One region of the Lysinibacillus sp. NPDC056232 genome, then DNA from elsewhere that is predicted to be linked to it. Evidence: riboswitches for the same ligand, from Rfam matches in the RefSeq annotation. Region 1 holds a riboswitch; the other holds the start of a gene.

Region 1 (16,137 bases):
ATGATGCACGTGAAATACTTGCCAAATCAATTGGTGCTCAACCAGGGGAAATTATTATAACAAGTGGCGGAACAGAGGCGGATAATACGGCTATTTTTGGCACTGTTTATGCACGGGCTGCTGAAGGGAAGCATATCATTACCACACAAATTGAACATCACGCGGTTTTACATACTTGTGAAAAGCTTGAGCGAGATGGCTTTAATGTGACCTATTTGCCGGTGGATGAAAAGGGACATGTTTCTGTAGAAGACGTGCGAAATGCATTGCGTGAGGATACAATTTTAGTAACGATTATGTACGGTAATAATGAAGTCGGTACAATTCAACCGATTGCCGAAATTGGTAACTTGCTACGCGAACATAAAGCTGTTTTCCATACAGATGCTGTACAGGCATATGGTTTAGAGTCAATTAATGTTGCTGATTTACAGGTTGATTTGCTAAGTGTTTCCGCACATAAAATTAATGGGCCTAAAGGTATTGGTTTCCTATACCAAAAAGCAGGGACACCATTTACTAGTTATGCATTAGGTGGAGCACATGAGAAAAAACGTCGTGCAGGTACTGAAAATGTGCCCGCAGTGATTGGCTTTGCGACTGCAGTGCAAATTGCAAATGAGTTGCGAGAAGAAAAGCGAGTGCTATACAATCGCTTTAAGCAAATTATGCTGGATGTTTTCACGAAGGAAAATTTAGCATTTCATGTGAATGGAGAGTTAGAAAATACGCTCCCACACGTTTTAAATGTAAGTTTTTCTGGTATGGAAGTAGAGTCATTCCTTGTAAATCTTGATATGGCAGGTATTTGCGTATCTAGTGGTTCTGCATGCACTGCTGGCTCCATTGATCCATCACACGTGTTAGTTGCGATGTTTGGACAAGGGACAGAGGAATTACGTAACTCGATCCGCTTTAGCTTCGGCCAAGGTTTAATAGAAGCTGACGTACAACATGCTGCTGAAAAAACTGCGGCGATTGTGAAAAGACTCGCAAAATAATAATTTGCAAAAATTGTACATGTAATGGAATTTTGATAAAAGAAAAGGTGACCATAATGAAAGAAACACGTGACCCCTCACAAATTCGTGTTGTTGTCGGCATGTCAGGTGGGGTAGATTCTTCGGTTGCTGCATATTTACTAAAACAACAAGGATATGAAGTAATCGGGATATTTATGAAAAACTGGGATGATACAGACGAAAATGGCGTTTGTACAGCTACAGAAGACTATGATGATGTTATTAAAGTATGTAATCAAATCGGGATTCCGTACTATGCAGTGAATTTTGAAAAGCAATATTGGGATAAGGTTTTCACCTACTTTTTAGAAGAATATAAAGCAGGGCGCACGCCAAATCCTGATGTTATGTGTAATAAGGAAATTAAATTTAAAGCGTTTTTAGAGCATGCGATGGATCTTGGAGCTGATTATTTAGCGACGGGTCACTATGCTCGAGTTGATCGTAGTGGCGATGGCGAAGTTCAAATGCTTCGAGGCATAGACAATAATAAAGATCAAACGTATTTCTTAAACCAATTATCTCAGGAACAATTGTCGCATGTAATGTTCCCAATTGGACATATTGAGAAAAAGGAAGTCCGTAAAATTGCGGAGGAAGCTGGGTTAGCGACAGCGAAGAAAAAAGATTCAACAGGAATTTGCTTTATTGGAGAGCGTAATTTCAAAGAATTTTTAAGTCAATATTTACCAGCTCAACCAGGTAAGATGGAGACGATGGATGGTGTCGTAATGGGCCAACATGACGGATTAATGTACTATACACTCGGTCAACGTCATGGTCTTGGAATTGGTGGTGACGGGGAGCCTTGGTTCGTGTTAGGGAAAGATTTGGAGCGCAATGTGTTACTAGTTGGACAAGGTTTCAATAATGATTCGTTATTTTCAACTTCACTGACTGCTGTGAAAATGAACTATACTTCGACAAAAAAATTGCCCGGGAAATTTTCATGCACAGCAAAATTCCGTTATCGTCAAACAGATACACCAGTAGAAGTGGAAATTTTAGCGGATGGACGTACACATATTACGTTTGCTGAGCCAGTACGTGCGATTACACCTGGACAAGCTGTTGTACTATATGACGGTGAAGAATGTGTAGGTGGCGGTACAATCGACGAAGTCTTTAAAAATAATGAAAAACTAACATATGTAGGTTAATTTGCGCAAAGACTGCTTATACTCTTTCCTAAAGCGTATAGAATTTAGGCAGTCTTTCGCTACATAGAGGTGAAGAAAAACAATGGATTTTAACGAGCAAGGCATTCAGGCGTTTCAAGAAAAGCGCTACGAGGATGCTGCACAACTTTTTACACAAGCGATTGAAGAAGAGCCTGAAAACCCAATAGGTTATGTGAATTTCGGAAATCTCTTAGCAGTCTTAGAGGATACTGAACGAGCAGAACGCTTTTTTCAAAAAGCAATCACTGTCGATGAAACAGCAGCAACTGCTTATTATGGTTTAGCAAATTTATATTATAATGCGGAACGATATGCGGAAGCAGTAAAGCTTTATGAGCAAGCACTAAAACATAAAATTGAAGGCGCAGATGTGTATTATATGATGGGCAAATGCTTTGAACGAATGGAAAATTCGAAGCTTGCACTGCCATACTTACAACGAGCTTCAGAGCTTGCACCAGAAGATACACAAATTCGTCTAGCATATGCGATCGTGCTATGTGCATTAGAAATGTTTGAAGAAGGTAAAAGGGAATTAGATTATTTGATTGAACAGGATTGGAATAACGCAGATGCACATTATAATTTAGGTGTATTATATGCGGTATCTACTGAGCAAACAGAAAACGCTATGTACCACCTAAAACAAGCATTTACATTACAGCCAGAATACGACCAAGCACGTTATCTTTACGATATGATTGCACAGCGATTTAACTAATATAATTTAAAAGCTCTCAAAAATACTGAAAGGATGCCAAAATTACATTGGCATCCTTTCAAATTGTCTACAAGGGAACATATATTAAAGTGTATCAATAAGCAAAGGTTGATTTTCACTCCGAGTTGGCGCTTTCCGCGGGCTTGGCTGTAACTTCTTTCAACAGGTGTTTGGATAACCTGCTGGAAGAAGTTACAGCCTCCGGCGGATGTCACGGAATCGGAAAGGAGTTCTTTGTGCATGCACAAAGCCGATTCCGGACGCAATTATGCCGAGGCATAATTGATTCTCCTCGTCACTACGTTCCTGCAGGGCTTTCAGCGCAAGCTCATCCCGCAGGAGTCGCCACTCTCCGTGAAAAATCAACAACTCCTAAGCAAAAGTAGTATTATTATAAATAACATCCTATGCTAAATAATACATGCTAGGTGAATTGGTTGATCTTCGTTCCGGCTGGGCGACTCCTTGGGGATCAGCAATAGAGGAACGAAGACTAAAACCATCACATCCTGTGATAACGCCTTCGTGACCAACATCGTGCTGTTGCTGTCGCTACGTTGCACTACGCTTTCGCACAGACAAAAACACTTTGCTGACGCTTCGTTAGCACTACGCTTTCGCGCAAAAGACATCTGCTGGCCCGAGACCCTGGAGCGAAGCGGCTCATCGGACGCCCCCAGGAAGCTTTGCTCTGTGCGAAAGCGTAGCGACAGCAACAACAAATGTTTTCTGTAGCGAAAGCAAAGCGTCAGCTACAAAGCGCCCAGCCGGAACGGAAATCAACCCCTCGTTGTGCCGAAGAGTAATACTATTCATTTACGTAATAGGATTTCAACAAACTAAAAGGATGCCGAAACTAGTTCAGCATCCTTATTTATTTTAATCTTCATCATCCTCGGAAGGATCATCAAATGGTAGTTGATAGATATATTGTGCTAAATGTGCAATTGGAGTAGTTTCTAAAAATGATGATTCTGCTTCGTTCGCTTTTAAAATATTGATTTCTTCATTTAGTCGTTCCATTTTTCGATCGAGTTCAGCTACTTGAATGGCTGCCTCCTTCAATTCAAAACGGATATGTTCAGGTACTTCCTTGTTGTATTTGTAATAGATTTTATGTTCAAGGCTAGCCCAGAAGTCCATTGCAATTGTTCGAATTTGAATTTCGGCATATACCTTCTCCATACGATCAGACATAAAAATGGGGATTTTTATTATAAGATGCAAGCTTTGATAGCCATTTCCCTTTGGGGATGCAATATAATCCTTTACCTCCACAACTTCAATATCATTTTGTGCCTGTAACATTGCACTCACTTTATATATATCTTCTACAAAGGAGCATGTAATTCGGACGCCTGCGATATCACGAATGTTTTCACGAATTGCTTCAATAGATGGCTTAAGGTTCCTTTTCTTGACCTTCAATAATATACTTTTCGGTGATTTTACTCGAGTTGATAAATGCTCTATCGGGTTATATTCATGAATCAGTTTAAACTCTTCTTGTAAAATATTTATTTTCGTTTCAATTTCCTGCAAGGCAAATTTATAGGCTAAGAAGAAGCGTGTTAATTCTGTTTGTAAAGTTTGTATAGTAGTTGCTTCAAGTTCATTTTTCATACTTCATTAAATCCTTTCTATTAATAAATGTGCACACAACTAATAGTAGCTTTTCAAAACTAGCTACTATATAGAAATAAGTGCTCTGAATCTTATAGCGTTATTGTTTCATCTAGTTCAAATAAAAAAAGGGGAGTTTAGTCCCTATAGTAAATCAAACGATAATTTCAGCATTTAGTTTCATAAAAAGGAAAAATATAATCCATATTATAAAGTGACTTCACAATACCCCGCCTTGTTTGCAATAATCCACTACGTCTGAATAATGCAAATCTCCACCAAAAATTGAAAGAGCGCTACCGATTGTAACGTGAAGTCTACCATTTGCGATATTTTTAAATTTCTTTAAGTCGTCTAAAGATCGAACGCCACCAGCATATGTTGTTGGAATCGTTGTCCAAGAGGCTAAATCATGCACTAGGCTTTCCTGTATACCACCTTTTTTTCCTTCCACATCAACAGCGTGAATAAGTAGCTCATCACAGAAATTTTCGATAAATACAATAGACTCAGCATTTACTTCAAAATCACTAAACTTTGTCCATTTATCAGTAACAACAAACCATTTTCCATCGCGCATACGGCAGCTTAAATCAATGACAAGATGCTCTTTACCAATATTCTGTACTAATTGTTTGAGACGATCTAAATGGAGCTTACCATCATAGAAAATAAATGATGTAACAATAACATGAGTAGCTCCTGCATCAATATATTTTTTTGCATTTTCTGAGGTGATGCCGCCTCCTACCTGCAACCCTTGAGGATATGCTGCTAATGCTGCTAATGCGGCCTCTTCGTTTCCATCACCTAGCATAATGACGTGACCACCTGTTAATTGATCCTTGGCAAACATTTTTGCATAATAACTAGAGTCATGATTTGAAATATAGTTCTCGATAACTTCTTGATCGTTATGACCTAGTGTGCTGCCAACAATTTGTTTTACTTTGCCATCGTGTAAATCGATGCAAGGTCTAAATTCCATTAGCTTCACAATCCTTCCGTACAATAAATTCACCTATATCATAGCATGGAAAGGTTGATAATAACTGTGAATTATCAGTTATCGAAATATTCTTTCAGTGTTTTCGTAGCAAAAGTGATACGGCAGCTACAAAAATTTAGTGAATTCTCTTTTTAAACGATTTTTCAAGTTACGGTGTGGTAAAATATAATGATTGAAATGAACGGGAAAGGACGACCGAAAATGGCAGATAATCTTGATTTATTTGAACTAAATAAATTTTTTATACTCGGACGTCCAATCGTCTCTATCTTCCATAATGCGCAAAATATGTATTCGATAGTTCGTGTGAAAATTCAAGAGACCAACTTACAGTATGAAGATAAAGAAATAATAGTTGTTGGATATTTTCCGCCGCTACAAATGGATGAACAATATCGTTTTACAGGGTTATTGAAACAACATCCAAAATATGGTGTGCAATTTCAAATTGAGACATTTACAAAGGAAGTGCCAGCAACAGAGCAAGGAATTATTCATTACTTATCGAGTGATTTGTTTGTTGGAATCGGAAGAAAAACCGCTGAAACAATCGTAGAGAAACTAGGCGCAAATGCGTTACGTCTTATTTTAGAGGACCCAAATGCGCTTGATGCTGTACCTCGTTTATCTGCTGAAAAAAAAGAGGTTATCCATCGTACGATTGAACAAAATCTAGGCTTAGAACGTGTGATGATTCAACTTAATGAATGGGGTTTCGGACCACAGCTCGGCATGAAAATTTACCAAACATATCGCACAGAGGCAATTGAATTATTAACTGAAAATCCATATCGCCTAATTGAAGATGTAGAAGGTGTAGGTTTCTTTCGTGCGGATGAACTAGGTTCTAAATTGGGTATTACCGGCAATCATTCAGACCGTATTAAGGCGGCGATTCTACATACTCTCAATACTGCAGCATTATCGGATGGGCATGTGTATTTAGATGCAGAAAATGTTTTACCACTTGTAAAAGATATGCTTGAGCAAAGCCAACGAGAGGAAATTCCCTTTGAAATTATTTCTAAAGCTTGCATCGAATTGCGAGAGGAAAGTAAGATTTGCGGGGAAGAAACGAGACTCTATTTGCCATCTCTATATTTCTCAGAAGTAGGAATTGCATCAAAAATAGTAGGTTTAATCGAACGTAACAAGAAAGCTGAACATTTTAGTAAGGACGAAATACGTAAAGCGATAGGTGAAACAGAAGAGCTGCTCAATGTCACATATGCTGAAACACAAGCGAATGCTATTCAACAAGCGCTAAACTCAGCCGTTATGATTTTAACTGGTGGACCTGGTACAGGTAAAACAACTGTTGTTCGGGGTGTAGTAGAAGTGTATGCAAAGCTACACGGACTATCATTAAACCCGAAGGAATATGCACAAAAAGAAGAGCCATTTCCGATTATTTTATGTGCTCCAACAGGACGTGCGGCCAAGCGTTTATCGGAATCAACAGAGCTTCCCGCAATGACAATTCATCGATTGCTAGGTTTTACTGGTCAGGAAAAAGAGGAAGAAACTGAGCGTGAAGTTACAGGAAAACTCATTATTGTAGACGAAATGTCGATGGTCGATACTTGGCTCGCACATCAATTATTAAAATCCTTGCATGAGGATGTACAAGTTGTATTTGTTGGCGATCAAGATCAACTTCCGCCAGTAGGACCAGGACAGGTGTTAAAGGATTTGTTGGCTTCCGGGCAAATACCTACTGTGGAATTAACAGAGGTTTATCGACAAGCAGAGGGCTCAACTATTATTGAACTTGCTCACCAAATTAAACGTGGTAATATCACAAATGACTTAACGTTAAAAACGTCTGATCGTTCATTTATTAAAGCCTCATCAGATCAAGTAGCAAACGTTGTCACACAGGTTGTGAAAAGTGCGGTTACGAAAGGGCAAGAAATTCGAAATATCCAAGTGCTAGCACCAATGTACAAAGGTCCAGCAGGAATAGATAATTTAAATAAAATGATCCAGGAGCTTATTAATCCAAACGATACTGGTACTAGAAAAGAGCTCGTCTTTGGGGATGTCACATATCGTATAAAGGATAAAGTCTTACAACTTGTCAATCAACCAGAAAGTAATGTTTTTAATGGTGATATGGGTGAGGTAATCAGTATTATTAAGGCAAAGGAAACAATTGAGAAACAAGATTTGCTTGTTGTATCATTCGACGGTATTGAAGTAACTTATCAACGTACTGACCTCAATCAATTGACACTTGCCTACTGTTGTTCTATTCATAAATCGCAAGGCTCTGAGTTCCAAACGGTTATTATGCCGGTCGTACGAGGCTATTCTAAAATGTTGCGTCGTAATTTGTTATATACAGGTATTACGCGTGCAAAAAATTTCTTAATTTTATGTGGTGAGCCTGATGTGCTAGCTGATGGTTTGCAGCGTACGGATGATTTACAGCGCTTCACGTCTCTACGTGCAAGGCTCAATCCAATGGATATTGCAGAGGAAATTGTAGAATTAGAAACGATTCCATTAAACGAAGATTTACAAAATGAAAAACAAGCCATTGATTTCAAGCTAACGGTAGAAACGGAATCATATATCCATCCATTGATTGGAATGGACGGTATCTCGCCATATGATTACTTAGATAAGTAAAAGAGGATAGTATGAGGGGCAGAAAAAGTAATCAATAACAACATTCGACCAAATGGTCCTACCATATGCACAGTAAAATACAAAACCCGATCAATTCGAATTGATCGGGTTTTGTTGTGCGACCTTTTTGATTAGTGAATGCCAACTAAGTGATGTTTAACTACTTCATATGCTTGGCACACATTTTTAAATTGATCTTTTTCTTTGGCGATCATATCTGAAGCAATAGAAAATAAAAGATTTTCTTCATTATGGTCCTCCATTTTGCTCATTAAAGCAGCTTCCATTTGCGCCACGTACGAGATGATTTGTTTATTCATATATATTCTCCTTTAATAAAAAAGATGTTTTCGTTTTTAGTTTCGAAGCTATCTTACACCTGCATAAATAAAAAATCTAGAAATTCTGTACTAGTCGAAGGAGACTTTTTTGTGAATGTGTCGCAAAAATGAACTTGTTAAAAAAGTGCTGATTGAAACCGTTTTTCTCTAAAATAACTGAAAAATCGTGCAATGAAGGCAGTTTTTAACTGTATTTATAAAGTAGTACAGTTTGTAAATTATGAGGGGTTGCTATAATACAGCTTGCTGAAGCGGAACCTATTTTAGGGAATGTCATATACTAAATAAGTATAAAAAACATTTGTAACGTTTAGGGGTGACTGCATGCCAGTAATTACAGGAAAGCAATATATCGACCGTATTGACGCTTTACAAACATATATTTCAATTGATGGGAAAGTTGTCACAGGGAAGGTGTCGGAGCATCCAGCATTTAAGGGAGTAATGCAGAGTCAGGCAAGGCTTTTTGATTTACAAAATGAAGAGGCATTGGTTGAAAAGATGACATATGTTTCACCAACGAGTAATAACCGTGTAGGTATGTCTTTCCTTCAAGCGGTGACAGTCGAAGATCTCGTGAAAAGACGTAATGCAATACGTGAGTGGGCATTATCCAATAATGGCCTTATGGGGAGAAGCCCGGATTACATGAATACGACATTAATGGCTCTAGCATCGGTTGCAGAATATTTGAAAGATAAGCCAAATTGTTTCCCTCAGCATTTGTTAAAATTTTATGAGTATGCTCGAGAGAATGATTTGACTATGACACATACATTTATCGAGCCACAAGTAAACCGTCAAAAATTTTATTTTGAAGATGAAGAGGTTACAATTGCAGCTAAGATTGTCGATAAAACGAGCGAGGGGTTAGTCATTAAAGGTGCGAGATTACTAGCGACACAGGGAGGAATTACAGATGAACTCCTTGTTATATCAACAAATGGTTTTGATGAAGGAAAAGGCTATTCTTTCTCAATACCAAGTAATACAAAAGGTTTAAAGTTTTTATGTAGGCAATCATTTGTCGGAGGAGAATCGGCTTTTGATTATCCATTAAGTAGTCGTTACGAGGAAATGGATGCAATCGTTGTATTTGATAATGTTGTAGTACCGTGGGAACGCGTCTTTTATTATGAGAATGTGGAAGTTGCCAATAACTTTTTGAACGTAAGTGGTTTTCAAACACATGGTTTACACCAAGTTCTTACACGACAAATTGCCAAAACTGAATTTGTCTTAGGTGTTGTACAGTCAATTATAAATACGATAAATATCGGCGAATACCAACATGTACAGCAAAAGGTAGTTGATATCATCGTGACATTAGAAACGATGAAAGCCTTACTGTTAAAGTCTGAAATAGAAGCAAAAAAAGATGCTTTTGGTTTTATAAGACCTGACCTTCCAACAGTACAAGTAGCTATTCAGGTTTTCCCTAAAGTGTATCCGACCTTTACAGAAATTATCCAGCTACTTGGCGCAAGTGGACTAATGTCCATTCCAAGTGAAAAAGCATTTACTGCGGATGACGGCGACCTTGAGCACTATCTACAGTCTTTTCAAGATGGTGGAGAGGAGCGCGTCAAAAAATTCCGCCTAGCTTGGGATTTAACGATGAGTAGCTTCGGTACAAGACAAACACTGTATGAGCGCTTTTTCTTTGGGGACCCAGTCCGTTTAGCTAGCGCGCTTTATAATTCTTACAATAGGGAAGAATTAGTGAATAGAGTAGAAAGCTTTTTAAAAAATAATAATTAGTTTCGAGGAAGTAACTGTTTAAAACTAATTTAAACAGTTACTTCTCTATGATATGAGTTGCTGTGAAAAATATACAATATCAATAGCTTTATAGATTAGTCAGCACATCATCAAAAGTAACGATTCCAAGGAGTTCAAAGTTCTCTGTTACAACAGGGACTGCTAAAAGACCATATTTGCGTATGATTTGGAAGACCTCAGATTGGTTTGTGTTGGCAGTCACTGAAATGATTCCAGAGTTCATAATTTCACCCATTCGACTCTCTGATGGGGAAATGATAAGCTCTCGTAATGATATGACACCAAGCAATTGTTTATTGGAATCTGTAACGTATAAGTAATAAAAAGTTTCTGCATCTACTTCGCTATGCTTTAGACGTTCAAACACATCAATTACTAAATCATCTTTTGCAACTATTACTACGTCTGTTGTCATCAAGGCTCCCACTGACCCTTTTTTGTATTGAAGTAATTGCTTAATATCATCGGCTTCATCTTTTTCCATTTGCGCTAAATAATAATCAGCTTCTTTATATGATAGTAGCCCCAAAAAATCGGTAGCGTCATCTGAAGGTAATTCATTTAACATCTCCACTGCAAATGGACGGTCAAGCTCCAAAATACATTTTTTCTGCAAAGATGGTTCTAACTCGCTAAAAATTTCTCCAAATTCACAAGGAGTTAAAAATGAATAAATTGTGAAGCGTCTTTCCTCACTAAGTTCTATAAAAAATGTTGCTTGATCCATAGGGTGTAAATCTAGAAAATCCTTTCGAAAAGAATCTTTTTTTCCAGACTTTAAAGATTGCAACATGTAGTATGTGTACTCTTCTTTATATTTATATTGATGTAGTCTAATCATTATTGACGCTCCTTTCTATTACAAATTCTCAATTTCGACACTCAGGACGTGATCAATCTTTTTGACATAATAATAAATCTCCGTCGTATATTGGTCTTCTGGTACCGAAAGAATTAAGTCAATTAATTGGTGATCGTTATCAATATCTTTGAGCTTGAAATGCCGAATTTTATACTCGTATTTTTTGGAAGATCCATTTTGCCCTCTATGCTTAATCATTTTAATTAATTCTGTCATACGATAATTCGATTCCACGATAATCTTTAATGAAATATCCTGTCGGTTAAGTGTTGATAAACCTAATGTTTTAATAAAAAAGGGCACAATGTTGACTGCCACTATCAAAAGGATGACAGCACATGTTGCCTCTATATAAAACCCCGCCCCGATAGAAATTCCAAGGGCAGAAGCTGACCAGATTAGCGCAGCGGAAGTAAGACCAGAAATCACCTCGTTACTTCTTCGTAAAATAACACCAGCACCAATGAAACCAACTCCACTTACAATCTGCGCAGCAAGTCTCATCGGATCCATATTCGGATGATTGGCACCTCCAAATTTTCCGAATGCTTCTATGGAGACAATGGTTAATAAACAGCTGGCAATACAGATGACCATACTAGGTCTCATGCCAAGTTGTTTTTGTTTAATCTGTCTATCAATCCCAATCAATAATCCGAATAGTAAAGCTAGGCTTAACTTGATTATCATTTCTACTGTCATTATCATCGTCAATCACCTCTTCAGTTCTTTTTATAGAATGCCACTAAAATAAAAATAATATAAAAAAGCTCCCGTAAAAAAGGGAGCTTCTTGCTTAGAATGTATCTTGTTCGACGTACACATCAAATAAACCTATCTTGGTAAACGCCAATTTGCGAAAAAATTCATAATTGGGTTTTTGAAGTAAGGGACATATGCGGACTGAACGCAAAAACGCTGCCTTTTGCCATATTCGAATTATTTAAAAATATGAAATGCCATATCGAATAACTATCCATCACATGTTCCCCCTTTTATAGTCAAATAAAATAAAACCCCCTCTAACGATTTAGAGGGGGTGAAAAGCGCACAAAAAAACAAAAAAAGTACGTTCGTTTCCCCTTAATCGAGTTTTAGCACTATACACCGTAAAGAAATGACATCATTTCTTAGCCACCTTAAGAAAAGCCTTAATTCGGCAATTCCTGTTCTACCCATGGGTATCTTTCGATATTTCTGGGCAGTGGCCTATGTTTGCATAGGAGCCTCACCTAACGAGGACATATAGTTTTCAAGTGAATTGTACTCCGAATAATTTTGGTTGTCAACAACTGTTCAAAAGAAAAAACCTTAAAAAATGGTATCAGGGAAATAGTGTATTTTCGGTGCATCATCATAACATGGGAGGATTTCTGTTCCGTCTGGGGGTCCGATTAGCCACTTGGGGCAAAATGATATTGGCTACGAATGCGTATCACAGAGACGTAATTCCTCTTTACCCTTCCCTCGCCTACTGGCTCGCTCCAGGGTCTTGTAAATCCTCTATTTGATGAGCCATATTTTTATGCTTACAATTTTTACTTAATCAAATTGTGGGGTAGAGATTTTTCGAATTTAAAATTTATAAATTTGTAATTTACGATAATCAATAGCCTCTGTAACAGTTGTTAAGCCCTTTTCAGAATACGTAAGTTTTTTTATTTAAAACTGCTGAACAAAAAATCTAAATAGGATCAATACAAAAATCGATGAAAATACATAGAGTGGAGAGGAGCAATTGCTTTTTGTCTCTCTACTTTCGTTACGGAGCAAAGTTTACTGGAATCTTTTTGGTAATATGTGAGCTACGAGATTATGCCGAGGCATAATTGATTAGAGTAAAGTATTACGAAAGCTCTTTATCTGTTTTGTTTGAGAAAATTTTTTTCGTAAACAACCGCAAATTTCTACTCCGTTTATTTCTTATTTCGCACGGGAATTCGTAATAAAAAAACCTAAAAAAAATTTTTTGACTCTTGACAAATCAAAAAATACGGCTTACGATTGCGAAGAAATTAAATAAAACCTCGTTAGGTGAGGCTCCTATACAAACATAGGCCACTGCCCAGAAATATCGAAAGATGCCCATGGGTAGAACAGGAATTGCCGGATTAAGGCTTTTCATAAGGTGGCTAAGAGATAAATTCATCTCTTTACGGTGTATAGTGCTAAAACTCGACTAGGGGGAATCGAAAGTGCTTTTTTGTGCTGCTTATTTTTGTGCACTTTTTAAACCCTCTAGGACTCCTAGAGGGTTTTTTAATTTCCAAAAAGATCCTTATTGCATAATGCCATATCGATTAAATCCTTTTAGCAGGGGTAAAAGAGTTCATTTTTAGAAAGGAGGGGGTCAAAATGGAGAGTCCGAGTCCGACCGATGAAGATAGTAGGAGTAAAAAACTTAAATCTGTTTTAATTCAGCAGATTAGGAGGGCGATTCAATGCTTAAAATCTATAAAAGAAGCAAAGAAGGGCTACTGGAAGAACAGCCTAAGATCGTTCAGGGTAGCTGTGTATATCTCACTGAACCATCCGAAGAGGATATACAGTATGTTGCTAATCGACTTGGAGTACCAACTGACTTTATTAGTGACTCCCTTGATATTGATGAACGATCACGAATAGAAAAAAGCGGAAATGATTTATTACTGATTGTCAATGTACCCTTAAAAATGCCAAATGGTGAAACTATACCATATAGGACAATTCCAATCGGTATTATTCAAACAAGTGAAGTAATTGTAATAATTTGTCGCGTTAATCATCCGATTTTACAGGAATTTAGCAAAATTCTCGATAAGAATTTTAATAACAATATAAACGTATCTTTTATTTTACAATTGTTGCTTATTTCGGCCCGTTATTGTTTACGAAGCCTTGACGATATTAATCAAAAAGTTATTGTATCTGAAAAATTAATACAAAAATCGATCAAGAACAGTGAAGTGTATACTTTACTCAATATAAATAAGAGCCTTGTTTATTTCATAAAGGCGTTAACAGTAAATCTTGTAATGATGAGGAAATTGTCAAGAGTACTAGAAATGAATGAAGAAGATGAAAAACGGATGCAAGACACTCTTAATGAGATGCAGCAAGCTCTTGATACATCAAAAATTTACAACGAAAATTTAGGTAATATGATGGATGCATATTCTGCTGCGATTGAAATTAACCTCAGTGTTGTAGTGAAAGTTTTAACTGCATTTACGATTATCTTGACGTTTCCGACGATGGTCGCAACAATTTATGGGATGAATTTCCCATTACCGAAGCAAGATGGTGCATATGCATTAGCAGTACTAATGTCAATCTCTGCAGTCATTAGCTTGTTGACAGGTTGGGTATTTTATAAAAAACGGCTATTTTAGAAGAGAAAGTGAGGAAAAAAGATGCTTACGATATATCAAAGTAATTCAATAGGTCAATTACAACAGGTATCTGATATTGTTCACAACACGTTGCTCTATCTTGTGGATCCGACAGATGCTGAAATTTCTCAAATTTCAAATAAACTTAATGTTCCGAAAGATTTTATTCGTGATTCCTTAGACATCAATGAGCGACCTCGGATTGAAAAAGAAGATTCGTCAATGGTCATCATTCTTAATTCTCCTGTTGTGATGAATGAGGAACGTTTGTACGAGGAAATTCCTTATCGTACGATACCAATCGGGATTATTCATGTAAAGGACCATTTAATAATTGTCACAAAAGAAGACAATCCATTATGTAGAGACATATTTTCAGGAAAGTATGGAACATTTCAAACGCATATGAAGACTCGAATAACATTACTTCTATTTGAAGCGATTGCTCAATCGTATCTCGATTTTCTCAAGCGTATAAAAGCGCAGGTTGGACGATTACAGCGAGAATTAAAAGAATCACATAACAATCGTGAGCTTTTTGGTCTGATTCATATTAATAAAAGTTTAGTATATTTTTCAACATCTTTACGAGCTATGCGCAATGTCTTTTTACACCTTTCCAAAGGGCAGGATATAAAGCTATACGTAGAAGATCAACAAATGTTGCATAATGCGCTCGTAGATATTGAACAAGCAGCGGAAGTAACAGAAATGCGAAGTCTTAGTTTAAGTGGTCTTATGGATGCGTACGCAGCAATCACTCATAATAATCTGAATAGTGTTTTGAAAATACTGACTACTCTTACGCTTGTACTAATGATTCCGACTATAATTGGAAGTGTTTTCTCGATGAACGTCCCATTGCCCTATGAAGATCAGCCATTCATGTTCTTAGTAGTTATTGGACTAATGGTAGGAATCAGTGGGAGTCTCTTCTACGTATTTTACAAATCAAAATTTTTGCGTTTCTAATATATTCAGATAGTACGTAAGAAAGGTTGTGTTATAAAATGCTTTTAATTAACAAAAGTACCTCAGAAGGTAAGTTTGAACAGACATCAAAAATTGGTTATAACAGCTGGCTTCATCTTGAAGCACCAACAACAAGTGAAATTGAACATGTAGAGGCAGCTCTTGGTGTTCCAAATAATTTTTTAACGGATTCACTTGATATAGAAGAACGCCCACGAATTGAAGAGCGCAACGGAGCGGTCTTGATGGTTATTCATGTCCCATACGACCAATTAGATGTCGAGAGTTCTGATCAAGATGTGAAGTATCGGACAATTCCAATGGGTATCATACACACAAAAAATCATATGATAACGATTTGTAGAGAAGAGTTACCTTTTATGAAGGATTTGTTTAATGGTGAATTAACTCTTTGTGAGACACATATGAAAACGCGCAACACTTTAAATATATTAAGTATAACGGCTCGAGCATATATTCGTTTTTTAGCTACAATTGAACGGGAGATCACTTTAGCAGAAAAGGAACTTGCCAAGTCATATCGTAATAGTGAGATGTACACACTCCTTCACTTAAACGAAAGTCTTATATATATGGTAACTTCTCTCAAACAAATGAA
Region 2 (16,137 bases), on a different contig from region 1:
GTGAAAAACATTGGTACGTATAACTACCATTTGTATGATATTTATATTCAGTCAAAATCTTCTGCTCAACGTGCATTAGCGGATGGCAGTGAATTAGTAGAAGTGAACAACTATATTCGTTCTAATCAAGCAGCAATCAACCCTCAAATGTTTGGTAAATACAAGGATCGTAATTTGATTCTTGTTTCGATGGAGTCTTTACAAAACTTTGTGATTAATAATCAAATGGATGGTCATGAAATTACACCATTCTTAAACTCTTTAACAAAAGATAAAGATACGTATTATTTCAGTAACTTCTATCACCAAACTGGATTAGGGAAAACTTCTGACTCAGAGTTTATTACAGAAAACTCATTGTTCGGTTTAGGTCGAGGTGCGGTATTCTTCACGCACGGTGGAAATACGTATAACTCAATGGCTGAGCGCCTTGGAGATAATGGCTACTTTACAAATGTCATGCACCCGAATAATAAATCATTCTGGAATCGTGACATGATGTATCAATCATTACACATTAATAAATTCTATGACATAGACTCATATAAGATTGGCGAAGGGCAAGCTGTTAACTGGGGTATGAAAGATGTCCCATTCCTAGAGCAATCCGCAGCCTTAATGAAAGATATGCCACAGCCATTCTATTCTCGACTAATTACTTTAACGAACCACTATCCATTCACATTGGACCCAGAAGATGTAATGATTCCTGAATATACGTCAAACTCAGGTACATTAAATCGTTATTTCCAAACAGTTCGTTATATGGACGAAGCTCTTAAAGACTTCTTCCAAGGTTTAAAAGATCAAGGTGTATATGATAACTCTATTATTGTAATGTATGGTGACCATTACGGTATTTCAGAAAACCATAACAAAGCGATGGCTCAATATTTAGGAAAAGAAAGCATTACACCATTTGATAATGCACTGTTACAAGAAGTACCATTATACATCCATATCCCTGGATCAGGTGACGGTAAAGAAATGACAGAGGTTTCTGGACAAATGGATTTACGTCCAACAATTTTACACCTTCTTGGTGTTGAAACTTCAAAAGATATGCAACTTGGTGCAGACCTATTCTCACCAGAGCATGAAGATTTCATTGTGTTCCGTGACGGTCGTTTTGTAACAGATAAATATGTATATGCTGGTGAAGCTTGCTATGACAAAGCAACTGGTGAAGAAATTGATGGTGAGCCATGTCAGCCATACGCTGATCGGGCTACGAAAGAACTAGAAAATTCTGATACCATCATTAACGGTGATTTACTCCGCTTCTATGACCAAAAGACAGGGAATTTGAAGCAAGGGGCAGTTAAGTAAACAAAAAGAGAGATCTCATGTTTAATGAGATCTCTTTTTTGTTGTACAATCAATTATGCCTCGGCATAATTGTAGCTGTCGCTCCGCTTTCGTTACATAAAACACTTGCTGAAAGAAGTTAAACGTTTACTAGCCTGTTTAGCAGAAGTGACGAGCTATTTACCACATATTACAAAAGAGTATAGAAGAGCTTCTTTTAAACTTTAATAGGGGCGTATAGGAAGCCAAATAAACAGCTTAGAGTAAGTGTTAGACTGCTCGAAAGGTCAAAAAGAACAGTTCAAATAGGAAATAAATATATAAAAGAGAGAAAAAAGAGCAGTCTCGTGATGGAGACAGCTCTTTTTTCTCTGAATTTTAGTGTAATGTTGGAGGGTATCCGCTATGAATTACAGTCATAATTACGAACCAACCGAATACTACCGCACTTAATAAGTTGAAAACAACGCTTAAAAGGTTCTTCTCTTTAAGTGCTTGGAATGTACCAACTACAGCTAAAATTGCTACTAGACCAAAAATAACCATTAATAAGTTCATTAAAAATTGACACTCCTTTCGACATCAGAAAATGAATGTCGTCAACAATATTCCTCCTTAATTGTAAACGTTCTACCTGTTTTTGTCGAGAACTAAAATAGCTTAAACTATGAACATTTATCGTCAAATGGTGGTAAAGGCTGTATAATTGTAATTGAGGTGATAGCAATGATGAACGTACGAAGTTATTCACTTGGACCTGTCCAAACGAATTGTTATATCGTATCGAATAAAAATAAGGAATGCATAATTTTTGATCCAGGAGAAGAAGCGGATCGAATTATCAAGGCAATACGTAGTAACGGCCTAAAACCATTGGCCATTTTCTTAACACATGCGCATTTCGATCATATCGGTGCCGTAGATGCTGTCCGCGAAGCTTTTAATGTACCATTATGGATTCATGAAAAAGAAGTAAGCTGGTTAGGAGATCCAACAAAAAATGGCTCTAGTAAATATGCAGCATTACCAGATTATATAGTCGGCACACCGGCTGAAGAAAATATAATTAAAAAAGAACAATTATTTGAAATAAGCGATTTTGGTTTTAAAGCTATTTTTACGCCAGGACATTCACCGGGTAGTATTTCATATATATTTGAAAATGATGGCTTCGCTATTGTTGGAGATACACTCTTTGAGCAAGGTGTAGGTCGTACAGATTTACTAGGAGGCTCAACAAAAATATTACTTGCATCTATTCATGATAAGCTATTGTCATTACCTGAAGATACTATTATCTACCCTGGTCATGGTAATTATACAACAGTCGGTGCAGAAATGGAGACAAATCCTTTCTTGAATGGTTTTTAAGGTGCTCTTCATCATAGCGTGTGGGTTGATTTCCGTTCCGGCTGGCGCTTTGTAGCTGCCGCTTTGCTTTCGCTACAGAAAACATTTGTTGCTGTCGCTTCGCTTTCGCACAGATAAAACATTTGTTGCTGCCGCTTTGCTTTCGCACAGAGCAAAGCTTCCTGGGGCGTCCAATGAGCCGCTTGGGCCAACATGTTGTTGGTCACGAAGGCGTTATCACAGAACGTGATGGTTTTTAGCCTTCGTCCCTCTATTGCTTGATCCCCAAGGAGTCGCCCAGCCTCCACTCCAATCAACTTACAGAGCTTCGTGTTGGATTAAAACCTAAATTAACTTCATAAAATACAAAAATCCCCCTTGCAATTTGTTGGATAGATAAAATAAACCAAAATCTAACCATGTAATTGCAAAGGGGGATTTTACTATGCCTTGATAAATGATGTGAATAAATTTACATAAAAAAAGCATGTCTCACATTTGGTGAGACACGCGTTTTTTGTATTAATGACCGACACCAGGTACGTGAATGAATGTTGTATAGTACGTGAAGCCAGCAAAGAATACAGTTAAATATGCTCCGAAAATGTACATGTACATACGTTCTGAAAGGTTCAAGAAGCCTAATAATAAGAATAAACCTGTATTACCTACGAATAATAGCGATACTTCGTTCATACCACCAAGGTAGAACATGACTGCAAAAATACCTGTCCAGAATGCCATAACTTTATACATATTATCCATGAAGATTTCCCCTCCTTTTGCCCACGACACAATAATCTCTTACTCATTATAAATGATATGAAAGGTATCTGTAAACTGGAACTTCTTCTTCTTTGTGACAAACAATTGGATTTTAAAAGTTAGTTATCGATTTCTGTCACGTTTATTTCATATTTACATAAATCGCAATTATGTATCATGCTATCAATTTGTACAAAATCATTGCTCGAAAATAACGCATCTACCTGACCTTTTAAATAAGATTCATGTAAAGAACAAACAATTTCTGAATGAGTAGAAAGCTGCTCCTGGAATGGACAATTAAAAATGGAGAACGTCACTCTTTTAACGTGCTCTGTTTGTTGTACTTGCGGGATATAGCCAATTAATGCTGCATTGTCAGTTAATAGCTGAAGCTTTCGTTCGAATGAAAGGGTATTATTTAATTGTAACTCAGCATTGACATAATTCTTCATTTGCTGATAACCGTCTTGGTAACTTATGTCTTGGCATCTTTCCAGTGCAGATGGTCCGAACTCTTGAATTAATTGGATTGACCATTTTAATAGTCGATCCTCATCACGTCTCGGGAACGTTAATGAAACACCTTTATCTGAGGCCTTATAAACACGACCAGGTCTGCCACCTTTCCCAGTTTTAGCAAAATCAGCTGTGATGATATTGATTTCTGATAGCTTTGTTAAGTGTAGACGTGCAACGTTTGGATGTATGCCGAATTTATCAGCGATGTTTTGAACCGTTACAGTTTTCTTCTCTTGCAGGATGTACTCATAAATAGAGTATCTAGTTTCATCGGCTAATGTACTAGTAATTTTTAATGGATGGATCATTTGCTTCACCTCTATGTAATTTTTGAATGTTATTTCTTTTACCAAGTGTTAGGAAAAAAACCATGTTGTTTCTATTATATTGTATTATTGAAAAAGATACAGTTCCTTTAGGCATAAATATTAACTTTTTCATAAGATACTGTTCATTATTAGTGGAAATTTGCACGTTAATCACATTTTTATAGCAATAAACATGTTTGATAGGAAAATTTATAGCAAATTTTTATTTTAAGAAAAGGGCTTTTCTCGTGACTGCTTCCTTTCTTTACTAGGAAATAACGAATAGAGCAGATATATTCGAATGAACTAGAAGAGGGATTTTAATATACAGAATTTTGAAATAAATAAGCAGCTTTTACTATTTTTCTAAGTCTTGCATAGGATATTGTAATATATTTGAATTAAGGGGGAGATGAGTATAGATAAGAATATTAAAGATGAAAATAATGATCATATTCCAGAAGCTGCAAGATGTACGCTAGCTTTTGTACTCGCTACTTTATTAATTTGGGGAATTTTTGCTTTTAAAGCCGGAAAATATCGGGTTTGGTTTTCAGTGATAGTTGATAATTGAAATAGTTTTTATTTAGAGTCTACAAGGTCCTTTAATTAGGTGCCTTGTATTTTTTGTGTAAAAATCCGGTAATTCAACATTCTTATACTCTCCATATCCATCATTGTCGATAGAGATAAATCGTCATGTCATTTTATTTGAGGTCACTGTACAGACTAATCGATTAAGTGTATTAATTATTGCAATGAATGAAACGAGCGAGCGGTAAGCAGGTTTTACATGTATTGGAATGTTAATAATCATAATCATTTGATTGAGTTATATCTATTGATAAAACTAACAATTGCACTACTACTTTACTCCTTGATCTTAAAAATAGTTAGCTCAACTCCTCTCGTAAAATAAAATAGTTGCAATGTATTTTGCAATGTGTAAAATGTGTATAAAGTATATATATATTGTGTTGTATTGAGAGGTTTAACTTCTTTTAGCGGTAGTCTAAACACACCCGCTGAAATAGAGGAACTCAGTCTAAGAACGCCACGTCCTGTGGCATACCGAAATGACCGACATCGTGTCGGCCCTCGTGTTGTTGCCGCTGACGCTTTGCTTTCGCGCAGATAAAACCCTTTTGCTGACGCTTCGCTTTCGCACAGACAAAACCTTTTGCTGTCGCTACGTTAGTACTGCGCTTTCGCACAAAAAACATTTGTTGCTGCCGCTACGTTAGCACTGCGCTTTCGCACAGAAAACATTTGCTGGCCTAAGTACAAAGCCGATTCCGGACGCAATTATGCCGAGGCATAATTGATTATTATTTTCTCAATCAACAAATGAAGAAGAGGGATTAACATGCAAATCATTATTTCGAATAGTTCAAAGGAACCAATCTATGAACAAATTACAAATCAAATTAAGTCATTGATTTTAACAGGTGACCTCTTGGAAGGGACAGCATTACCCTCTATGCGCCAATTAGCAAAGGATTTACAGATTAGTGTGATCACAACCAAACGTGCTTATGAAGAATTAGAGAAGGCGGGCTTTATTTATTCCATTGTAGGTAAGGGCTCTTTTATTGCGGAGCAAAATTTAGAGGTAATCAAAGAGAAAAAACTAAAAGTCATTGAAGAGCAGTTGAGTGCAGTCATCAAAAATAGCAGAGAAATAGGAATGTCACTTAATGAATTGCAAGAATTATTGAGTATTTTAAATGAGGAGTGAAGCAATGGAAAATGTCATTGAAATAAGTAATATAAGCAAAAAATTTAAAGGTTTTTCTATTGAAAATCTTGACTTACAGGTGAAGAAAGGGTACATAACAGGATTTGTCGGGGCAAATGGTGCCGGAAAATTGACAACAATAAAAATGATAATGAATTTATTGAAGCCAGATACTGGGGAAGTTAAAGTTTTTGGGTTGGACTACAAAACACATGAAAAAGTAATTAAAGAAGTGAATATAAGGTAGTAATTATAGAGAGAAAATTACTGACTTAGTTTATATTCCTGAATGAACCGTTAGGGGAAATTAGCATGTTATCCACATTTGTATAGCAAAAAACATGTTTGATAGGAAATTTTATAGCAAATTTTTAATTTAAGAAAAGGGCTTTTCTTGCGACAGGTTCCTATCTATACTAGGAAATAACGAATAGAGCGGTCATATTCGAATGAACTAGAAGAGGGATGGTAATATACAAAATTTTCAAACAATTATTGAGCGGAAATGTGAGTAACTTTTACTAAAGGCCTATTATTTCGGTGCATCAGATTGATTATTAGTTCCAAAAAGTGTACGATATCTTATTTATTTTTGAAAATATGATAAGTTACTCAAAGCAGATGAATTACCAAATGATCTTACGAACCGAAAATTATAAATTAACTTTGAAAAGGAGAATCACAAAAATGAAAAAAATAATATCTGGTTTATTAGTCTTGCTTTTACTAGTTAATATAGCAATTCCAACTAATTCTTTAGCTGCTTCTAATTATTCCAAAAATGAAAATTTGGTAATTAACGGAGAAATTGTTGAAGCAGAAGATTTGGAAGTACAACCAAAATTCATCTGGTTTGCTGTACCGGCAATAGCTATTTCTGACATAGTCTGGGCAACAATAGGTGCAACTGCTGCTACAGGTAGTGTATTTCTTTTATGGATGAATCAGCCGACTCTAACTAACGAAATTGATACAGCTTATCGAGCGATACCTAAAAAGATTTTAGATAGTGATGGTTCTATTGATATGGGTAAGTTTTCTCAAAAAGTAGGTGGGAAAACCGCATATAAAGATCCTAAGACAGGCTGGGAAATAGATAAAGATACTGCGGGTCATGGCGGTAGAAAATGGAAACTTAAAGATGATAAAGGTAATAGAGTTGCTTCCCTGGATGAAAAAGGGAGGATTATATCTAAATAAAAATACCTAATATATGTTATTATCTTAAAAGGGGTGTTTATTTAGGTGAGTGAAATGTTTTTTAATCAAAATAGAAAGATTAAAAAAATGTTTGATTCTTTTAATCTTTCTATTAATTTTGATATTACAGGATTTCTCGAAAAAGAAGAAGAGATTTACACTAAGTACCCAGAAAATTTTCTGATAATAGATCGTTTTCCAATGATTATTGATAAATCGATGGAATGGTTTGCTCCTCTTGACTTTTGTTTTAGTCAAAATGATCAAACACCAAAAGAATTTTTTGAAGTCGAAAAAAAATTTATAGACACTTTAACTATCTTATCATGTTATAGCTCTTTGTGGGTACAAAGTTCTTATTACTTTTCACTAAGAGAGGTACCAGATTTCTTCACAAATGAAGAAAAAGATTATCTTCTAGAAACGAAAGACCATCCTTTTATTCAAATTATATCTCCAAAAGAATTAAGTAATTACTTAAAATTAAGTCTAAGAGGGTACGAGCAAACTATAATTTATTTACCAGAATTAAAGATTATTGCATGGGTAAATGAATTAATTGTTTCTGTATTTGTTCAAGATAAGAAATATAGAAAACTCATTGAGACGATCAGTTCAACTGAGGGTCTATATTTAAGAGAAAAATAGGGCTAAGGACTTTTGAAGTCCTAGTATTATCCCCTTTAAGTAGACAGTGTAAAAAAGACTATAATTATAGTCAATTACATGTCCTATTTGGAGGGGATTTTTCTATTAGCATAACAAATAAAATATCATTAACGTCGTATAATTTTTAATTGAATTTTCTGTTTTTTTGTTCCTTGCGTTTTAGAATAAAATGAAAGACATATAAATAGAAATAGTGAATATCCATTTGTCACTATAACCTTTAACTGGAGCAACTGACAGTTCAAAATCCTAATGGTACCGTATTTCCTTCTATTTTCCGAAGCCAAATACGTGCCGGTTTCCATAGTACTGCTTTTAAGTACCTAATTGGGGAAACTTATATTGAATCGATTTTAGAATAAGGTAAAATGAATGCTACTCTTACCAATTGTAAAAAGGCACTAGAACATCATCCCTACATAAAAAGTAGTTTCTCCATATATTTAAAATGAGTCAATTGTATTTCCTCCTTACGTATAATTAAATTTGATATAAACATACTTAAACTGTAAGAACCTTCAACCGCTTGTATTTCGCAAATGAAAATTGAGCCACTTCGCAATTGAACAGGCAATCCATTTCAGTGGACAAGTTAAATGTCATAGCACATTTTTCGGTGGGCTTTACATGGAGCCTCTGCGGGCATAATTCGCACTTTAAAGGCGTAGTATCAGTAATTTAACGCCCGTACAAGGGTATCATGCCCGCCACTCCAAATAAAGCCGAGGTGTTCTTCTGGAAAAGACAGGTAGTGTAAAGTGGCTCACTGGCTCAGTTAACAATTGGCTCAAAATTGGGTTGCGATATACAACCGCTATATATTGCTCATTGACTAAACTAGATTTTCACATAACTCCGAGCATTTATAGCGGTTAATTTACTCCTACCATTCCAACAAGTAATAAATCGATACTGAACTCTTTAAAAGTTGTCCTCTACTATACAATTGAGGAAATTAAAGCAGATTTTGAGGAAGTAATAAATACAAATAAACACCCCAGTACGGATAGCAGAATAGATAACTAATTACATTTGTCTGTTTTTTAAATGATAATTCCAAAGGAGGTTATACAATGAAGAAAATATTTTAAATAGGGGTATTGTCGATATTAACACTAACTGCATGTAGTGAGGAGGAAGCTTCATATAATGAAGAAGCTCCAGCTAGTGAGCAAAAAGAAGCTAAAGAAAAAACTGTAAATGCTTATACTGAAGACGTTTCTGAGAAGAATCCTATCGATGAAGCATCTAAGGAGCTTCATACAAAATATAGACAGTATGATGAATAAACACAAAAAGCCCAGGTACTCTACATTGCTATTCCACATACATAATATTCTCTTCTATTGGTTGAGGGTCGAAATCTGATATAATACATTTGTATGAAGTTCAATAATGTCTAAACTAGACTAACAATATTCATCATTCATCTTATTAGATAAATCTTGTAGTGGGAGGAAAATCAGAGTATAAAGAACGCTGGTCTTTCTTTTTGCATAACGTAGGCATCCCCCCTCTTCTTTTTCCGTCAAGTGAATTTCATATAAATACGTAATGAGGTAAGGGTAATTCAATTTGAAAACTAAAAAAAGTTTTTATAAGAAAAAAAAACGATGGATGATTCCAGTTTATATTATTGTCATTCCTATATTGCTTATATTTATAATTGGTCAGTTTACACCTGTACTTAATACCTTTATAATCAAGCAGCTTTTTGAAGCTGATTCTTTTGCATCCCCTAAGGATATTGAAACAATAAAAAGGCAAGTCCATGTTGAAAAAGATATTATTTACGATAAACATGGAGTTGAGAATAGTCTTTTAGATATTTATTATCCGAAAAATATTAAGGGAGAACTCCCTGTTATCATGTGGATACATGGCGGTGCATTTGTATCAGGTAGTAAGGAACAAACGCAAGAATATGGAATGGCATTAGCCAATGAAGGATATGTTGTAGCAAATATAAACTATGCTATTGCACCGGGACAAAAATATCCGGGGCCAATCATACAAACTAACCAAGCTCTTAAATATATACAGGACAATGTTTCGAAATATGGCGGCAATATGAATCATTTATTTATTGGCGGTGATTCAGCAGGGGCTCAAATTGCCAGTCAAACTATTGCGATAATAACTAATGAAGCTCTAGCAAAATCAATGGATATTCAACCTACTGTTGATAAAAAACAGTTAAAAGGTGCTCTTTTATTCTGTGGAGTTTATAACATGGATAAAATAGGTGCTCAGTCATCTCCAATAATAAAAAAAGGTATCCAGTCAGTATTTTGGGCATATACAGGAAAAAAAGATTTCAAGTCCTTCTCTAGACTAGATGAGATGTCTACAGTTAAACATGTAACACCTAATTACCCACCTACCTTTTTGACAGTTGGAGATGCAGATCCACTAGCCCCGCAATCAACAGAGCTTATAGATGTTCTCAAAATGAATGGTGTAGAAGTAGAAAGTGTTTTATTTGACGGAACAAATACTGACCTAGGTCATGAGTATCAATTTGATTTTACTACTACACACGCTGAACAAACACTAGGGAAAACGATTGCCTTCTTGAAAAAACATAGTGGGAAATAGACCAATAAACATAGTATTTCTATCCCCGAATAAAAGTTCACTTACCAATTATTTCTTATTTTTAATAATTTGAATCAATATCCTAACCTAAAACCGATTTCCATATAGGTAATCGGTTTTTTCTTTTTAGAAAATAACTTTTCCTTAAAACCTTATTTTTTAAATCATCTACTGAACTTTCCCTTAAAATTTTTAAAAAGACCCTTTTATTTATAATTCTCTTCATTTTTGCCAAACTAAATAAAATATGTATTGATATTTAAGGTGGAGAGAAATGAATAGGATAATTAAGGGCTTTTTTATATTAACCGTAACACTCCCTCTTCTATCTGGATGTTGGGATGAGATAGAACCCCAAAGAATGTACTATGTTAATGGGGTCGGGGTGGATTTTAAAGACAATCAATATGAAGTTTATCTACAATTAATTAACTTTAAAGACATAGCAAAATCTGAAACACCTTATGCTCGTGAAGCACCTGCAGAGATTGGATATGCTAAAGGGGAAACTATGGAAGAAGCTATTTATGAATTATATCGCTCCATTGATCAAGAAGTATTTTGGGGACATATGACCTATCTGATATTTACAGAAGAGGCTTTAAAACACGAGGAAGTTATTTCAGTTTTCGATACTTTTTCGCGATTTAGAGAAACAAGATATCAGATAAATGTTCACTTTACCCAAGACTCTCTAGAAGAAATTCTTTTGATAACACCTATTTTAAATAAACCATTAATTGATTCTAAATTAAGTCATCCATTAAACATCCGGAAATTAGAAGTATTTACAGAACCCGTTAGCTTAAGGAATCTTGTTATTGGTTTAAATGAACCTAGTCATGAAGTTAGTTTACCTTTGGTTTCAATTGATGAAAATTGGGAGACAACAAAAGAGCACCCTTCAAAAGAGACTACAATTAAGGGGATAGGAATACTTTCAAAAGATGGATTTAGGGGGGTAATTAAAGGTGATACCGCAAGAGGTGTTAACTGGATGCAGAATAAAAAGAATAGAGGAGACTTAACCTTTAAATTAGACAGTAATAAAAGTTTAACAGTAGATATTGAAAAAAAATATTTTGATGTTAAACCAATTATTAAAGGCAATCAAGTACAGTTTAAGGTTGATATTAAAGTCGATGTTATACTTAATGGTTTCAAAAGTAAGGCAACAGAAAATGAAATACGTAAGGAAGTTATTAAGAAAGTTAAAGAGGAAATAAAGGCAACCTACGAAGCAGGATTGAAGTTAGACGTTGATATTTATCGTTTATCCGAATACCTTTATCGAAACAACGTAAAAGCATGGAAAGCATTGGAGAATAACGGGAAAATCCCCTTGACTAAAGAATCAATTAAAAAAATAAATGTTCAAGTTGATAAAATAAAATCAGGTAGAAAAACATTTGAAACAACAATTAAAGAATAAATACAAAATGACCAGGCTCACAAAAAAATGTGATTACCTAGTCATTTGTATATAAGACTATCACTTATTTATAGTTGATAACCCTTTTTGGTTAAATTTTCGTACTTATCCAATACATCTGAGATAAACGTTCAACTGTTATGGTTAAAAAGTTGCTTATTTCTAATTTAATCCCATCTCCCGTTAGATAGGACAGACCCTCTTCCTCTTCATACGGATGATATGCCAAAATGTTTCCATCAACCTTTTGAATGGGGGAACTTTCGATCTTCCTCTTCTGGTGGTGTTGACCACAAAATATGCAATTCAATGTCCGAATTTTCATCCTGTAAGTTTCTTGAAATCGATCCTGCCAGGATTATAGCTTCAATTTTCGGGTTTTGCAAATAGACTTCTGCCATATCTTTTGGGGGCAGGTTTTAGTATGGTTTTGGAGACAGTCGGAATAGGATTAATAGGTTTCATTAAAGACGTAATTTAGTTTGAACATTGACTTTTTAGTATATTCTTTCAATTAATACCTTTGGTGTACCCAACGCCTACAAAGGAATCTTTTTAAAAAGACATTTAACAATAACTTTGAAATCACAAGGTTATTTTGATGGAAAATCCCTCTATTTACGTTTTGCATCTTACACCGAAAGCTGTTGACATTGCCACTTGACGTATAAATTACATTTATTGATTTTTCAGTTAACACTTTCTTTTTATTCTTTACTTGTTCAAAATTCATGAAATTTTTTTGTGAGTTACTTTTTAAATGTCCTTTATGTAAAAAGACAATAAAGTTATTTAAAAACCTAAAAAACATGTATAACCCCGTTCTAATTTTAGGACGGGGTTAAAATATAGTAGTTTAATTTTCAATATAAGATACTTCACTAATAACAATAAAGTCGTTTTAAATCTAAGGTTTATTCAAAAATAGTGCTTGATTGTTGAAAATCAAGCGCTATTCTATTTAAGGTTCTTGAAGCTAGGCAGTCCTTTTTGAGTTATAGTCACCCATTTGCTTAACAAATCTTGATAAAGCTTAAAGAATACCACCAGGAGAGCAGTGAATTTTCTACATCAATTTTGAAATAAACATTGTTGCAATGCCAAAGTAAATAAGTAAGGATAGTATATCATTTAGTGTTGTAATTAATGGACCCGAGGCCACTGCCGGATCGATGTTGAATTTATATAATATTAGTGGGATAATGGTCCCGGCTAAAGTCCCAATAATTAGAGTCACAACTAATGAACTACCAACAACTAAACCTAAAATCGGATTTCCTTGCCAAATATAGGCTATAATCGAGATTAAGATTCCACAGGTAATGCCTATAATCAGTCCAACTTTAAGTTCCCTAATAATAAGTTTAAAAACTACTCTTTTATTTGTATCTGTAGTGATTAGACCTCTTACAACAACAGCTAACGATTGAGTGCCTGTATTTCCAGTCATCCCAGCAATCATAGGCATAAAGAAGGCAAGAGCGACAACTTTGGATAATGTTTCTTCGAAACCGCTAATAATGGTTCCTGAAACTAATCCGATAAATAAAAGTAAGATAAGCCAGGGAAGTCGGCGATACGCAGCTACGTGTGCCTTCGTGTCAAAATCAATGGCTTTACCAGATGCCGAAAGTTTTTCAATATCTTCGTTTGCCTCCTTTATAACAACGTCAATAATATCGTCAACTGTTACAATTCCTACTAATTCATTATTTTTTTCTACAACAGGAATTGATAAAAAATCATAACGTTCTATTGCACGAGCAACTTCTTCCTGATCCGTTTCAGCAGAAACGGAGATTACTCTGCTATACATAATATCCTGAATTTTTTCAAATTCATTACTTATGATTAAATCCCGATAGGATACAACACCTACTAATTTTTTATCATTATCAATTACATATAAATAGTTAATCGTTTCTGAGAACTCTGCAAAAATTTTGAGTTTATCAATTGATTCTCGAATAGTAAAGTGTTGAGGAATCCACACAAAACGGTTTGTCATTATTCGTCCTGCAGTTTCAGGGGGGTAGTTCATGATATTTTGAACAATTTTTGATTCTTCTTGTTTCATACCTGAAAGAAGTTCTTCAATTTTATCAGGAGATAGGTTTTCTAATAATGAAGCTAAATCATCATTATCCATTAAATTCATTACCTGTCCTGATTTTTCAATCCCTAATTTATTAAGAACTTTTAATTGGAGTACCTTTTCAAGCTCTTGAATGAGTTCAGCGATTTGTACAGAAGTAAGAAACAATAAGAAACGTGTATGATGTTTTTCTGGTAACCCCTCAAAAATCCGTGCAATATCATAAGGTTGGAGTTCCTTTAATGTTGCTTGAAATTCTTTCTGTTTCCCTTCTTTTAATGACTTGAAAATTTGAAGAGTTATTTGGTTTTCTGTCATGTTTTTAATCATTTTAACCACTCCTTAATTGAGAAACAAAAACAAAATTCCTCTCAACGATAAAGCAATAGTTAAGAAAGATAATTTAAAATTCCTCATAAATATTCTTTGTATTTAGTTCATTTTTATAACATTTCGAGTTTGGTTCTGAATAGTCATCCATTTTCCTCACCTCACAGAAAAATAAAACACCTTCATAACGAATGAAGGTGTTTACACGGTACTATAAACGTACATTGATTGCACTACAAATAAATGTAGCAAATGTGCTCCTCCATTCGTAGAGCTTTAGCACTGTGTGGCATAGGACAAAGCCAGCTACATTAAAAACCACCTTATGTCGATGGTTTCTGTTGACCCATTGGCGTCTTTCGACATTTTTGGGCAGTAGCATATCTCCTACACAGGAGCCTCACCTAACGAGGATGTTTTGTTTGAAATTTCACTCTATAAGAATATCTTTGAAAAGTCAATGTTTTTATAAATGATTTAATATTTTGACACATTAGTATCTCTGTCTTAAGTAGCTATTGAATTTGATTCATTTTTTTATGACTTTGTCTCCTATTTAAATATATACCGTCTGCTAAACACGAAAAGATTCTGTATATCACAGGATTTTTTTAGCTATCAGATGTTAGAATTGCTGATTTCTGTAACTCTGATTAAATGAAAAATAAATCAATAAGTTCCTTTGTTGGCTTACATTACACAAAAGGAACTCTTAAATCACTTACTTATTCAAACTCTTTAGAAAGTTTCAAATGAATTAAAGTGAAAATTTCTTTTTGTACTTTATTCAGATCATGTGACAAAGGAATTGTATTAACGCAAATTATAGGAGCGGATATATCCTTTAACCCTGAAATATTCGTGATAATTAAGTCATAATTTTTGGAAACCTCTCTGAAAGTACTTAGATTTAATTCCTCAATTATAAATGGCTTAATTAAATGTCCAAATTGATATACCATTATATTTTGTATGAACTCAGTGTGTTCTATGTCTGCATCACAAAATATTCCTACATGAAGTATCGGAACTTTACTTTTTAATGCACTCAATAAGTGTCCCCAATTTATAATCAATATGTATAACGTTTCCGTAAAAAAATTCGAAGTCCATTTAAATTCCTTATGAAATTGAAATTTCGTTAGCTCCTCTTTTAAAAACAATACAAAGTATGAAAATTCATGAGAAAAACGTTCTGAAAATAAACGTCTTTTATCATTTAAAATAAAACTTCGACCATAATTCATGGTTTGCAAATTATATAATTCCAAAATTATCTTTTCTTTTTCTTTATTTTGAATGGGTATATTTAATTTGGTTGCGAGACAATGCAAAAAAGAGTCGATTTTAGGGACAATTATCCATGCTTTATTTATTTTTTGTTGAATCATTCTTTCTAATGTTTCGTAGTTGAAGGCATATTGATTATTAAGTAAAGCAGAAAAGAGCTGTTGAACAGTTTCTTTGTTAAATTCAAGATTAAAAGTGTCTTTAAACCATTCACAAAACAATGTGTTATCAAAAATGCTTAGATCTAAATGATTTGGAAAATGTTCTGGAACAATTTTCTTGTGATGATTCTTTAATCGAATCACATTTACCATTGTCCAATTTTTAATTCTAATTAAGTCTGGGAAATTAGGTTGAATATGATTTGCTTGCATTACATGGAGGAATAATTTATCCAATACTTTGATTTGTGTGTCTTCAAATGGGGTATAAGTTACACCATACTTCTCATAAAAAAAATGAACCATAATAGATCTAATATTTTGTTCGTTCCCAATTATTTTACAAGGGTTTGTTACGATTTGTATTTCAT

Evidence for each region. Region 1 has a riboswitch for magnesium ahead of ACFCYJ_RS10120 (MgtC/SapB family protein). Riboswitches for the same ligand answer to the same signal wherever they lie in the genome.
Region 2: it holds a riboswitch for magnesium, as region 1 does, so the genes downstream of both, mgtE (magnesium transporter) here and ACFCYJ_RS10120 (MgtC/SapB family protein) in region 1, are expected to answer to the same signal.

Annotation. Positions count from the first base shown of each region.
Region 1 is NZ_JBHJTF010000010.1:71,989-88,125, reverse strand. It holds gene ACFCYJ_RS10170 (cysteine desulfurase family protein) at 1-1,001, shown strand, start outside; gene mnmA (tRNA 2-thiouridine(34) synthase MnmA) at 1,058-2,182, shown strand; gene ACFCYJ_RS10160 (tetratricopeptide repeat protein) at 2,265-2,924, shown strand; gene ACFCYJ_RS10155 (hypothetical protein) at 3,335-3,556, opposite strand; gene ACFCYJ_RS10150 (GTP pyrophosphokinase) at 3,804-4,547, opposite strand; gene hisA (phosphoribosylformimino-5-aminoimidazole carboxamide ribotide isomerase) at 4,768-5,535, opposite strand; gene recD2 (SF1B family DNA helicase RecD2) at 5,758-8,190, shown strand; gene ACFCYJ_RS10135 (hypothetical protein) at 8,322-8,510, opposite strand; gene hpaB (4-hydroxyphenylacetate 3-monooxygenase, oxygenase component) at 8,856-10,292, shown strand; gene ACFCYJ_RS10125 (magnesium transporter) at 10,381-11,154, opposite strand; gene ACFCYJ_RS10120 (MgtC/SapB family protein) at 11,173-11,877, opposite strand; M-box (ykoK) riboswitch at 12,249-12,422, opposite strand; M-box (ykoK) riboswitch at 13,195-13,369, shown strand; gene ACFCYJ_RS10115 (magnesium transporter CorA family protein) at 13,617-14,546, shown strand; gene ACFCYJ_RS10110 (magnesium transporter CorA family protein) at 14,568-15,518, shown strand; gene ACFCYJ_RS10105 (magnesium transporter CorA family protein) at 15,557-16,137, shown strand, end outside.
Region 2 is NZ_JBHJTF010000017.1:1,106-17,242, reverse strand. It holds gene ACFCYJ_RS13875 (LTA synthase family protein) at 1-1,329, shown strand, start outside; gene ACFCYJ_RS13870 (DUF2759 domain-containing protein) at 1,687-1,866, opposite strand; gene ACFCYJ_RS13865 (MBL fold metallo-hydrolase) at 2,035-2,679, shown strand; gene ACFCYJ_RS13860 (hypothetical protein) at 2,691-2,975, opposite strand; gene ACFCYJ_RS13855 (DUF2626 family protein) at 3,181-3,423, opposite strand; gene ACFCYJ_RS13850 (helix-turn-helix transcriptional regulator) at 3,543-4,253, opposite strand; gene ACFCYJ_RS13845 (hypothetical protein) at 4,666-4,827, shown strand; gene ACFCYJ_RS13840 (hypothetical protein) at 5,294-5,467, opposite strand; gene ACFCYJ_RS13835 (GntR family transcriptional regulator) at 5,620-5,991, shown strand; partial or broken gene ACFCYJ_RS13830 (ATP-binding cassette domain-containing protein) at 5,996-6,223, shown strand; gene ACFCYJ_RS13825 (hypothetical protein) at 6,679-7,191, shown strand; gene ACFCYJ_RS13820 (hypothetical protein) at 7,237-7,839, shown strand; gene ACFCYJ_RS13815 (hypothetical protein) at 8,961-9,149, shown strand; gene ACFCYJ_RS13810 (alpha/beta hydrolase) at 9,436-10,458, shown strand; gene ACFCYJ_RS13805 (Ger(x)C family spore germination protein) at 10,733-11,890, shown strand; partial or broken gene ACFCYJ_RS13800 (nucleotidyltransferase domain-containing protein) at 11,989-12,291, opposite strand; gene mgtE (magnesium transporter) at 12,957-14,315, opposite strand; M-box (ykoK) riboswitch at 14,569-14,734, opposite strand; gene ACFCYJ_RS13790 (AcpB/EbpR/MafR family transcriptional regulator) at 15,041-16,137, opposite strand, start outside.